Regions from separate parts of the Bacillus sp. 179-C3.3 HS genome, predicted to be linked through region 1. Evidence: predicted binding sites of a transcription regulator. Region 1 holds the regulator's gene; each other region holds the start of a gene.
The links. Region 1 encodes LexA, which represses DNA repair genes until DNA is damaged. Its sites were predicted from a motif close to CGAACATATGTTCG; they were not measured.
Positions count from the first base shown of each region.

Region 2: a site for LexA is predicted at 1,508-1,521, ahead of AB1K80_RS13255 (DNA polymerase IV). Genes of this name have one in related genera too.
Region 3: a site for LexA is predicted at 1,305-1,318, ahead of ruvA (Holliday junction branch migration protein RuvA). Genes of this name have one in related genera too.

Region 1 covers NZ_JBFEFT010000005.1:72,058-75,341, reverse strand. The annotation lists gene AB1K80_RS05250 (DUF896 domain-containing protein) at 186-416, opposite strand; gene AB1K80_RS05245 (recombinase family protein) at 486-1,130, opposite strand; gene yneA (cell division suppressor protein YneA) at 1,148-1,459, opposite strand; gene lexA (transcriptional repressor LexA) at 1,614-2,234, shown strand; gene AB1K80_RS05230 (hypothetical protein) at 2,276-2,716, opposite strand; gene AB1K80_RS05225 (IseA DL-endopeptidase inhibitor family protein) at 3,012-3,284, shown strand, end outside.
Region 2 covers NZ_JBFEFT010000021.1:55,471-58,754, reverse strand. The annotation lists gene AB1K80_RS13260 (YolD-like family protein) at 1-247, opposite strand, end outside; gene AB1K80_RS13255 (DNA polymerase IV) at 262-1,494, opposite strand; gene AB1K80_RS13250 (YfmQ family protein) at 1,647-2,096, opposite strand; gene AB1K80_RS13245 (N-acetyltransferase family protein) at 2,332-2,811, shown strand; gene AB1K80_RS13240 (GNAT family N-acetyltransferase) at 2,808-3,284, shown strand, end outside.
Region 3 covers NZ_JBFEFT010000004.1:73,842-77,125, reverse strand. The annotation lists gene ruvB (Holliday junction branch migration DNA helicase RuvB) at 1-624, opposite strand, end outside; gene ruvA (Holliday junction branch migration protein RuvA) at 636-1,241, opposite strand; gene AB1K80_RS04395 (BofC C-terminal domain-containing protein) at 1,391-1,864, opposite strand; gene AB1K80_RS04390 (protein kinase family protein) at 2,125-2,769, shown strand; gene AB1K80_RS04385 (hypothetical protein) at 2,806-2,991, opposite strand; gene AB1K80_RS04380 (hypothetical protein) at 3,180-3,284, shown strand, end outside.

The sequences.
Region 1 (3,284 bases):
TAAATCCCCTTCCGTAACTTGTGTACAACATTATCATAAATCTACTGTCCTTTTTTCACAACTATTTCACGCTGAAAAAGAAGTAAATTATCACATTTAGTTTCTCAATTGATGAAAAACTTATACAAAAATGAAAAAGATGAGAATATTTCTCCCATCTTTTCAATAATAAAGAAATGATCTTCTTAATGAAGATTTTGATCTCTTTCTTTTTTTAACTTTTCTGGTGTGACGTCATTTCCTTCTGGATCGACGATTTTAACAGTTTTTAGTGTATTTTTCATAGAAGAACGAAAAGCTTTTAAGTATTCTTCTCTTAATTGCTTTTGCTCCGTTTTTTCAGCGTCCGATAAACCGATCTCTTTCGATTTTTTTGAAAGCTCATTGATCCTTGCAAGCTGTTCTTTAGAAATCATGACAAACTCCTTTAAAACTTTTTCTCTACATACTACTAAATATCTTTTACATTTACAACAATTCAAACTTTACGTAAGATTCTTTTCGTATTCCTGATACCTTCTATGTACGGTTGCTTTCGAAATATCAAAACCGAGCGCTTGAAGCGTCACAGCAATTTCAGCAAAGGTCATGTTGTTTTTTCTTAATCGAACAATCTCGGAAATCGGCACCTCAATACGCTCACGTCCAGGTGCTTGCTCCTTATGTTTTAAGTTGCGTTCAGGCTGGTAGCCGCGCTCAATTGCTCTTTTCATGCCGCGTTTTATTTTTAAATTATGGATTTTCCGTTGGTATTCCTCTACGATCCCTACGATCTCAATGACCATTTCATCTGCTTCTGAAAGCTCTAGCTCTCCTCTATGAAATACACTATACACTTTGACTTTTTCTTTAAATAGACAATGAAGGAGTGCGATTTTTGCTTGTCCTCTACCGAGTCGTGTCTCATCTTGAATTAATACTGCATCAATTGACTCTTCCTTTAATGTCGCAAGCATTTCAAAAACACCATCACGATCTAGATCGTATCCACTTGCTTTTTCTTTAATCACTTTAACGACGTTCATCTTGTGAGAACTAGCTAAAGCTAATAGCTCTTCTTCTTGTCTTTTTAACGAGGTTTCCTGTTCTTCTTTTACAGTACTGACTCTCGCATAAATCATTGCATTCATGTCATCAATCGACCTTTCTACTGGACTGTTGCGAGTTCATATACGACTGGATGCTCTTTTTTGACAGGTATGACAAGGATATCTCCTGGCTGAATGTCCGTTGAGACTAGATCATTTTGTTTGGTCACCCAATCAATAAATGAATTCTTATCGATTGATTTGCTGTCGTTTACTTGATCAGCTATGCCCCAAAGTGTATCACCTGATTGAACCTCTATTTTAACATATTGATTTGTATCATTATGGCTTGTGACGGCAATAAGTGAGAGAAATACGCCAACGATGAATGTGAATAGTCCAATAAATATGATAGATTCTTTTAACGTCATAATGTCATCTCCCTTAATAGAATGTGTGTTCGTTTCGAATTTATTATAAATACGAACAAACGTTTCTGTCAAATGGTTTTTTCGAACCTATGTTTGTACTACGAGGAAAAACATGCTATAATTTCTTTAAAATTGACGTTTTGAGGTGCAAAAGATGACGAAGCTATCAAAAAGACAACTCGATATCCTAAAATTCATCAAAGACGAAGTAAAAAGCAAGGGCTATCCCCCTTCCGTTCGTGAAATTGGTGAAGCGGTCGGTCTAGCATCTAGCTCAACGGTTCATGGACATTTAGCTAGACTAGAAACAAAAGGCTTAATTAGAAGAGATCCGACAAAACCTAGAGCAATTGAAGTACTAGATGAAGAGGAATTGAATATTCCAAAGAGTCCTGTGATGAATGTTCCAGTCATCGGAAAAGTCACAGCGGGTTTACCTATTACCGCTGTCGAAAATGTAGAAGAGTACTTCCCTCTTCCTGAAACATATGCAACGCCAGATGAACAGATCTTTATGCTTGAAATTATGGGAGAAAGTATGATTGATGCAGGCATATTGGACAAGGACTATGTCATTGTCCGTCAGCAAAGCACCGCCAACAATGGGGATATCGTAGTAGCCATGACAGAGGAAGATGAAGCGACAGTCAAACGCTTTTATAAGGAAGATACGCACTTTAGATTACAGCCAGAAAACCCATCAATGGAACCGATTATTTTACAGAATGTGAGTATACTAGGTAAAGTGATTGGTGTATTTAGAAATATTCATTAAAAAACCGGACTTCATCTTTCTTGGATGAAGTCCGGTTTTTTTTAAGAACAAGAATATGCTAGAATCCTTGAGCTCGGGAAGGAACCAAATGTAAAGTTTGGCCATATAAAGCCCGTTGTACGTCCAAAAGGCTGTGAAGATAGTACAAACATTAATAATACTTGACCGTTTCTTAGGAATACGATGGTCCAACGTCTATTACAACCCGCAGCAAATTGAACCGTTTGCTGCCCGCCGATACTTTGTTGTGAAATGAGGCTCTGCATACTTTGTGGCTGAGAAACCGCTTGCTGATACTGTGAAAGAATTTGCGGTGAGGGAGCTGGTGGAGCCGACTGTCCGCCAATCCCTTGCCCTGAACCAACTCCTCCAATTGGAAACATAGGAAATCCTCCTACTGGAGGTACTGGTAACGTTCGCCACCCAAATACGTGCCCGTCATATGGGTATCCATTCCACACATCTTCATATGATTGATACATACTTAAACACCACTTTCTTAGACTTTCATCACGACATTATATGTGCCGGACGTAAAAGAGTGTTGGGACTTAAACGAGAAATATGTTAAAAAGAGGTTTTATTCCCATTTAGAACGGTTAAATGATGAATAAGACGAAAATTTTAAAAAATGGGAACTTTTTATGCCGCTCAAACGTTATATAGATATCAGCAAACGAAACAAAAAACATTTACATTTAATACTTGTAATCTAACTGTAATTATTGTAACATTTGTAATATAAGAAGTTTTCATTTCGAAAAGGGGGCATTCGCCTTGAAAAAATTATTTGTTTTATTCACTGCAATCATGCTAATCATCTCATTACAAACAACGACACTGGCCGCTTCCAAGAAACATAACAACTTGACGAATAAAGAAGCGTTACATATTGCTCTAGATGCAAGAGAACATTTTTGGAGTGCTATGTCAGGCTACAAAGTCAATGAACATACTGATTACAAATTAAAATCATTTACTTACAAAGACATGACTTACAACTACCTTGCTAAAACATTTGATACGAAGAAAAAGCTAAATCACTATTTA
Region 2 (3,284 bases), on a different contig from region 1:
TCACCCAGCCCCAAAACTGTGCTTTTCTACCAGAGGATACATATGTAATGCCAATCGCTTGATCCTCGGTAATGGACTGCGTGATGAGGAAATTCATTTCCTCTAGCTGATCGTTGCTGAGCGGAAGAGGGGTGTATTCAGTTTTCTTTCGTTTTTGTGCAAGCAGCTGTTCTCGATGCTCTGGCAGCATCATTCGACTTGATTCCCACATGATGTTATATCCAGGTGTTAATTTATTGGGATTCATGTTGTTCGCCTCCGTTACTTGTAATGACCACCAATTTTTTCGGCGCGATGATACGCTTGCCCTGCGCTTGTCAGTGACGAAGCGTGCAGCAGTGCAGCAGGCCCATACTTCATATGGATCGCATCAAATACTTTGCTGAGTTTGTCTTTTTTAAAATGGTGATCAAATAAACTCAGCTGATATTGACTGTCAGACTGTAGCTGTGAAAGGGTAATGCCGACACTGCGAACGGGCTGACCATCCCAATGCTCTAGGCATAGTTGAATGGCGGCCTCGGCAATATCTGAGCCGTACTGTGTAGGTGAGTGAAGCTTTATTTGTCTATGAAATCCTGTCGGATGTGAAAAATCAGCGCCTCTTACACCGACAGACACTGTTTGCCCAAGATAGCGCTTAAAGCGTGCACGCCTTGCCACTTCTTCACTTAATTCAATGAGAGCAACTTTGATGTCTTCAAAAGACGCATAATCGTACGGCAAGGTCATGTGATGTCCAACAGCTTTTTGCTCGTCATGTGTATGAGTGGTGACGGGGGAAGGATCGTGTCCTAAAGCCGTCCGCTGTAAAAGCTCTCCGTTGATTCCCCAACGCTTTTTTAACCGATCTAATGGATAAGTGGCAAGCGTCCCGATCGTACTGATACCCATTCGTTTTAAATGGTGCTCCATGCGCTTGCCGACGCCAAATAATTTTCCGATCGGAAGCGGCCATAAATCAGGAGCCACCCGATCGGCGCTAAGTTCATAGACACCAGATGTGTTTTTTTTAGCAAAATGATCACAGGCCATTTTAGCGAGCACTTTGTTGGGACCAATGCCTACACGTGCATAAATGCCCGTTTGGTTCATAATCGTTGTTTGTATATTTTGAGCGATATCCCAGGGGGAGCCCAATAATGTGAGACTACCTGTAATATCAAGAAACTGTTCATCGATTGAATATGGTTCCACAAGGTCTGTATACTGTTCAAGCAATTCTGTAATCATGACAGAGACATCAAGATATCGCTGCATACGAGGACGTACTACGACTGCTTCGGGGCACTTTGCCTGTGCCTCCCATAACCTTGATGCATTTTGTACGCCACGTGTCTTAGCGAGCGGACAGGCAGCAAGCACAACCCCGCTTCGTCGCTCTGGGTCTCCTGAGACAATGAGCGGTACGTCCTTCAAGTGAGGAGCCTCCACCTTTTCTACTGACGCATAAAATGACTGCATATCCACAAGTAGGATGGTTCTATCGTTCATTATTTTCACCTCTAGAACGTATGTTCTGTATCTATTGTAACCGTTAAGAGGGGAAATGGATACTGGTAAATCATTCAAAGAGAAAAGCCTTGGGAATACAAAAAAGACGAAGCATCTTACACTTCGTCTCATCTGATGTAAAAGAATGATGTTTAAGCATGTACCGTGTGGTGGAACGTTTGGAGCGGTTCAGAGCGCAAACGGTATGCCGTCAACTTTTTCTTTGGCTGATGTGTATACTGCCGAACCACATCTATATGATCATCATAATGAAAAAGATAAAAGGTGACATCCTGTTTACCAAGTTTTGTTTGCACGGTCAGTGGCGCAGGTCCTTCATTCGGGTGAAGGAAACGCTCTTCATCTCCAGGATGAATATAGTAACGTTCAATAAAAATCGCGTCATTAAAATATTGAATGACTTGAGATGTTTGCTGATCATCCAGCGGACGATCTTGAAACGTCATGTTCGTTTGATCACTTGTGATTTTAGCATGCACCGCATAACGATTAAACAGACGTTCGATTACACCAGAAGGCAATGAGGTGACAAGCAATTTTAAAAGACTAAACACAACAAGTGAAGTAACAACCCAAACCAATATCATCATCTCCAATAACATTTCTCAAACTTTCTATCATGCCTATCTTAACATAACGAAAGAAAGAAACCGCTACGCCAAAAGTGGATTTTTTGAAATAAGTGTGAAAGTTTAAAAGGAGAAGACCTCTCTATCAACGAAGAAGCAATAGGAATCACGCAAACTTTGTAAACTCATTGATGAGACAAGTAGACGATTAAAACAGGTAGATACCGAAAAAAGGGGCGAGGCCATCATGATACGTCAAGTAAAGCCGTCAGATTTTTACGCTGTCACCTCCGTCATTCAAAATTGGTGGGGTGGACGTGATTTGCGTGCTAAATTGCCAAAGTTATTTTTTGAACACTTTCAGCAAACAAGCTTCGTTGTCGTGGAGAAAGGAGAGCTGATCGGATTTTTAGTAGGTTTTTTATCACAATCGCATGCTGATGAAGCCTATATCCACTTTGTTGGAGTGCATCCAGATCATCGCAAATTAAAGATCGGCAAAATTCTTTACCAAGCTTTTTATGAAGCGGCTGAAAAAGCAGGAAGAACAACGATTAAAGCCGTGACAGCACCAAGTAATAAAGTTTCGATCGCCTATCATACAAAACTCGGATTCCAAATAGAAAAAGGAGATAAAACCGTAGGCGGCATCTCTGTATTTTCAGATTACGATGGAATGCATGAAGACCGAGTATTATTTGTAAAACAGCTTGAGGTGAAAAAATGATTGTCCCACTAGATCACACAAATAGAGAGCAAGCAAAGCGGATATTGCAGATTCAATTGGCGGCATATGAGCGAGAGGCAGTACAAATAGGCTATCGCGATTTACCTCCTCTAAAAGAAACCATTAACGACATCATAGAAGCGATTGGCTACTTCGTAGGCTTTAAAGAAAAAGGTAAGTTATTAGGAATCGTTTCATATGAAATGGATGGAGAGAGAATAGTCATCAGCCGTTTAGCAGTTCATCCAGACCATCTTTATCAAGGAATTGGAACACAGTTGATGCGTTTCATGATCTCGCATGGTAAACCGATTGAGCTCACAACGGCGGAAGCAAATCTTCCAGCGATTAAGCTATACGAAAAGCTAGGTTTTAAAAAAGTCGCCCGCCTTGAGGTGGAAAACAACCTTATCCTAACGAAGATGGAGCGCGCACAGCGTCGAAGGGTAGAAGTGGTTGAATACAAAACAAGC
Region 3 (3,284 bases), on a different contig from region 1:
TTCCGCTGAACGAAGATCAATTCCAATATCAAACAGTTCTGCTGTTCTTGCCACAATATGAGCCAAATCGCTTTGTTCATAGTATTCCAATCTGGCATGAACCCCAAACCTATCACGAAGCGGTGCGGTTAAAAGTCCAACACGTGTCGTGGCACCAACTAGTGTAAACGGCGGTAAATCAAGACGAACAGATCGTGCTGTGTCCCCTTTACCAATGACAATATCTAGACAGAAGTCCTCCATCGCTGGATACAACACTTCTTCGATAGAACGCTGCAACCGGTGGATTTCATCAATGAAAAGAACATCACCAGGCTCTAGAGATGTTAAAATGGCCGCCAAATCTCCAGGTCGCTCGATAGCAGGCCCTGACGTTGTACGCAGCTGCACATTCATTTCGTTTGCAATAATTGATGCAAGCGTTGTTTTCCCTAGTCCAGGTGGTCCATATAATAGGACGTGATCTAATGTTTCTTGCCTCATTCGGGCGGCCTCAATAAACACACTGAGGTTATCCTTTACTTTTTGCTGACCAATATATTGGCTAAGCATCTGTGGCCGCAGACTTTGCTCAATGGCTGATTCATGGTTGTCTGCTTCAGTTGAGACGAGCCGTTCATCCACGAGACATCACCCTATTTCAACATTTTTTGTAAAGCTATTTTGACGTATTGATCCGTCGTCAAATTCTTCTCATCTTTTAATAATGGAAGGACCTTTTTAATCTCACGATCGGCATATCCGAGAACTCTTAAAGCTTCAAGTGCTTCATCGAGTGCGGTTTGTTCCGTTTCGGTTTGAATATGATCCTCATGGTTAAATAAGTTGCCGACCATTTCTGGCACGACATCCGCAAGTTTCCCTTTAAGATCAAGTATGATTTGACGCGCTGTTTTCTTCCCAACTCCTGGGAACTTAATGAGGAAAGCTTCATCCTCACGTTCTATCGCAGAAATCACCGCTCCAGGGTCACCAGAAGCAAGAATGGCTAATGCACCCTTTGGCCCAATCCCTGTGACATTTAACAGTTTTGTGAAGAGCGCTTTTTCTTCTCTCGTTGAAAATCCATATAATGAAAACGCATCTTCCTTTATGTAATGGTACGTATAAATGGTTTCTTGTTTTTTCACTTGATAGACAAACGGGTTTGGGGTAAATACTTGATATCCTACTCCACCGTTTTCAATGACAATATATTGTGGACACACATAATCAATGGTCCCTTTCACAAACTCTATCACCGTTTTCACCTCTTTGACTGTTCTCCATTGTAACATAAATCGAAGAGAAAACTGCAATAAAAGTTAACATACGTTCGCTCAGTCTATTTTTACCACTTGTCCATGAAAAACAGCCTGCGGTTTTTACACCAACAAGCTGTTTACACGTTCTAAAATGAGATTTGATTCCGATATGGCTTCATCACCTCAAGCACATGCTCTAGTTCATCTTTTGTTCGAAATGGAATGCCATTTTGAAGCTGCTCCTCGACATGACTTTCTAAACGAGACGTATCAATTTGAAAAAAGAGATGAATAGGCTCCGCCCAGCCGTCAGGTCTCCCGTGAAACGTAGAAATGACCCCATCCTCTGATAATCCAATGAATCCATTCGCTTTACTTAATGGAGAGATATCATCGATTTGCTTTCGAAAAAGGGCAAAATCCTCTCGTTGCTCTACCAACGTCCAGCCTTTATATTGCGCCCAAAATGTTTGTTTATTTTCGATTGATGACTGGTGTCTTTCAATTGACACATCTCCATCTAGGTAGACTTTTTCTAGCTGAACGGTGATCGTCCTTGACTGCTTTTGCAAGTGTTCCTTCCCTTCCATATTTGGTGCGAAACAAAGCACACTCGTCATGATGAGTCCTACAATGAACCATTTTATCTTCAATGTTTACACCTCTTCAGAAAATGAGATCGATGGATGTCATATGTAGTTTGACCCATTTTTCTAAACATTAACCAAATCCACTGTTGTGGCATTTTCAAGTGTCATTCGTTGTATACTTCTTTTGTAAATGTTATGTTTGTTACCAAAGAATCACTTTTCCGAATGTGATTGTTTTTTCATCATTCGTTTTTTAGCCGCATAAACTGATACCAAAGAAGGTGAAGTCCATGTCAGATGTTAAGAAATTAGCCGAATCGATTCAGTATCATGAAAACAAACGTTATCATAAGCTTGCCTATAAACCGGCCCAGCTTGAGCTATGCGGCAAAGGAAGAAGTGCCTATGTATTCACTTATCAAAAAGATGGACAAAAAATGGCGTTAAAAGTTTTTTTTCCTTCTTTTGAGAAAATTGCCCGCAAAGAGGCGGCCATATATGAAAAACTTTCTGGCTCCACATACTACCCAGAGATTTATGAGTCTGGAGATCAGTATATTTTAATGGAATATATTCAAGGCTACACATTTTACGAGTGTCTGACGAAAGGCATACCAATTAAAAAGCAAATGATTGAACAGGTAGATGAAGCATTAGAAGAAGCACGTGATAAAGGGTTAAACCCATCAGATATTCATTTACGCAATTTGATCTTAACGAAAGACGGCCGTGTCCGGGTCATTGATGTCGCTCGCTTTACCCAATCAAAAATGTGTCATCAATGGGATGATTTAAAAGCCGCTTACACTTATTATCAAAAACCTTATTTCCCAAAAAAAGCGCCCCGTTTGTGGCTTGAAGTGATTGCATATTTGTATAAAAAAAACTGGCTTTCTCGTGATCAGTTAAAAAATCGAAATGATTTCTCTGCATAACCAAAAGCCGCTTCGTGGGAAGCGGCTTTTCTCATGTTAATCTTCTGTTTCGATATGAATGCTATTGACGTTCAATAAATTGATGATGTCGTTGTTGAGCTTGAACCAATGATTGGCATCTTCAATTTTTTTATACACATCGTAGGTCGCTGGACGTCTCAACTCGAACGTCAGCACTTCCCCATTGTTCATATGAAAAGTTAGTTTAAATACTTTCATCATAAGATCACCTTCCACTCTCACTTGTTCGCTAATGAATTCAATTAGCTCATCTCATTCATTCTCTATTTAAATCGTTTCCCCTCCTTCTTTTCTTTTAAACCGAGAAGTTTAAATTTTGTTTAAATTCACTCAAAAGGAATCTTTCTCTTATCGTCATTCGTTATATTGATGGAAAGGAGTGTTTCTTCATGAATCAAAAGAAAGAACGTAGATCACCTAAAAAAAATCAATCCATGTTGTATTTTATCACAGATGCTTTTATCCCCATTGTAGACCTCTTTTTTGTAGCACTA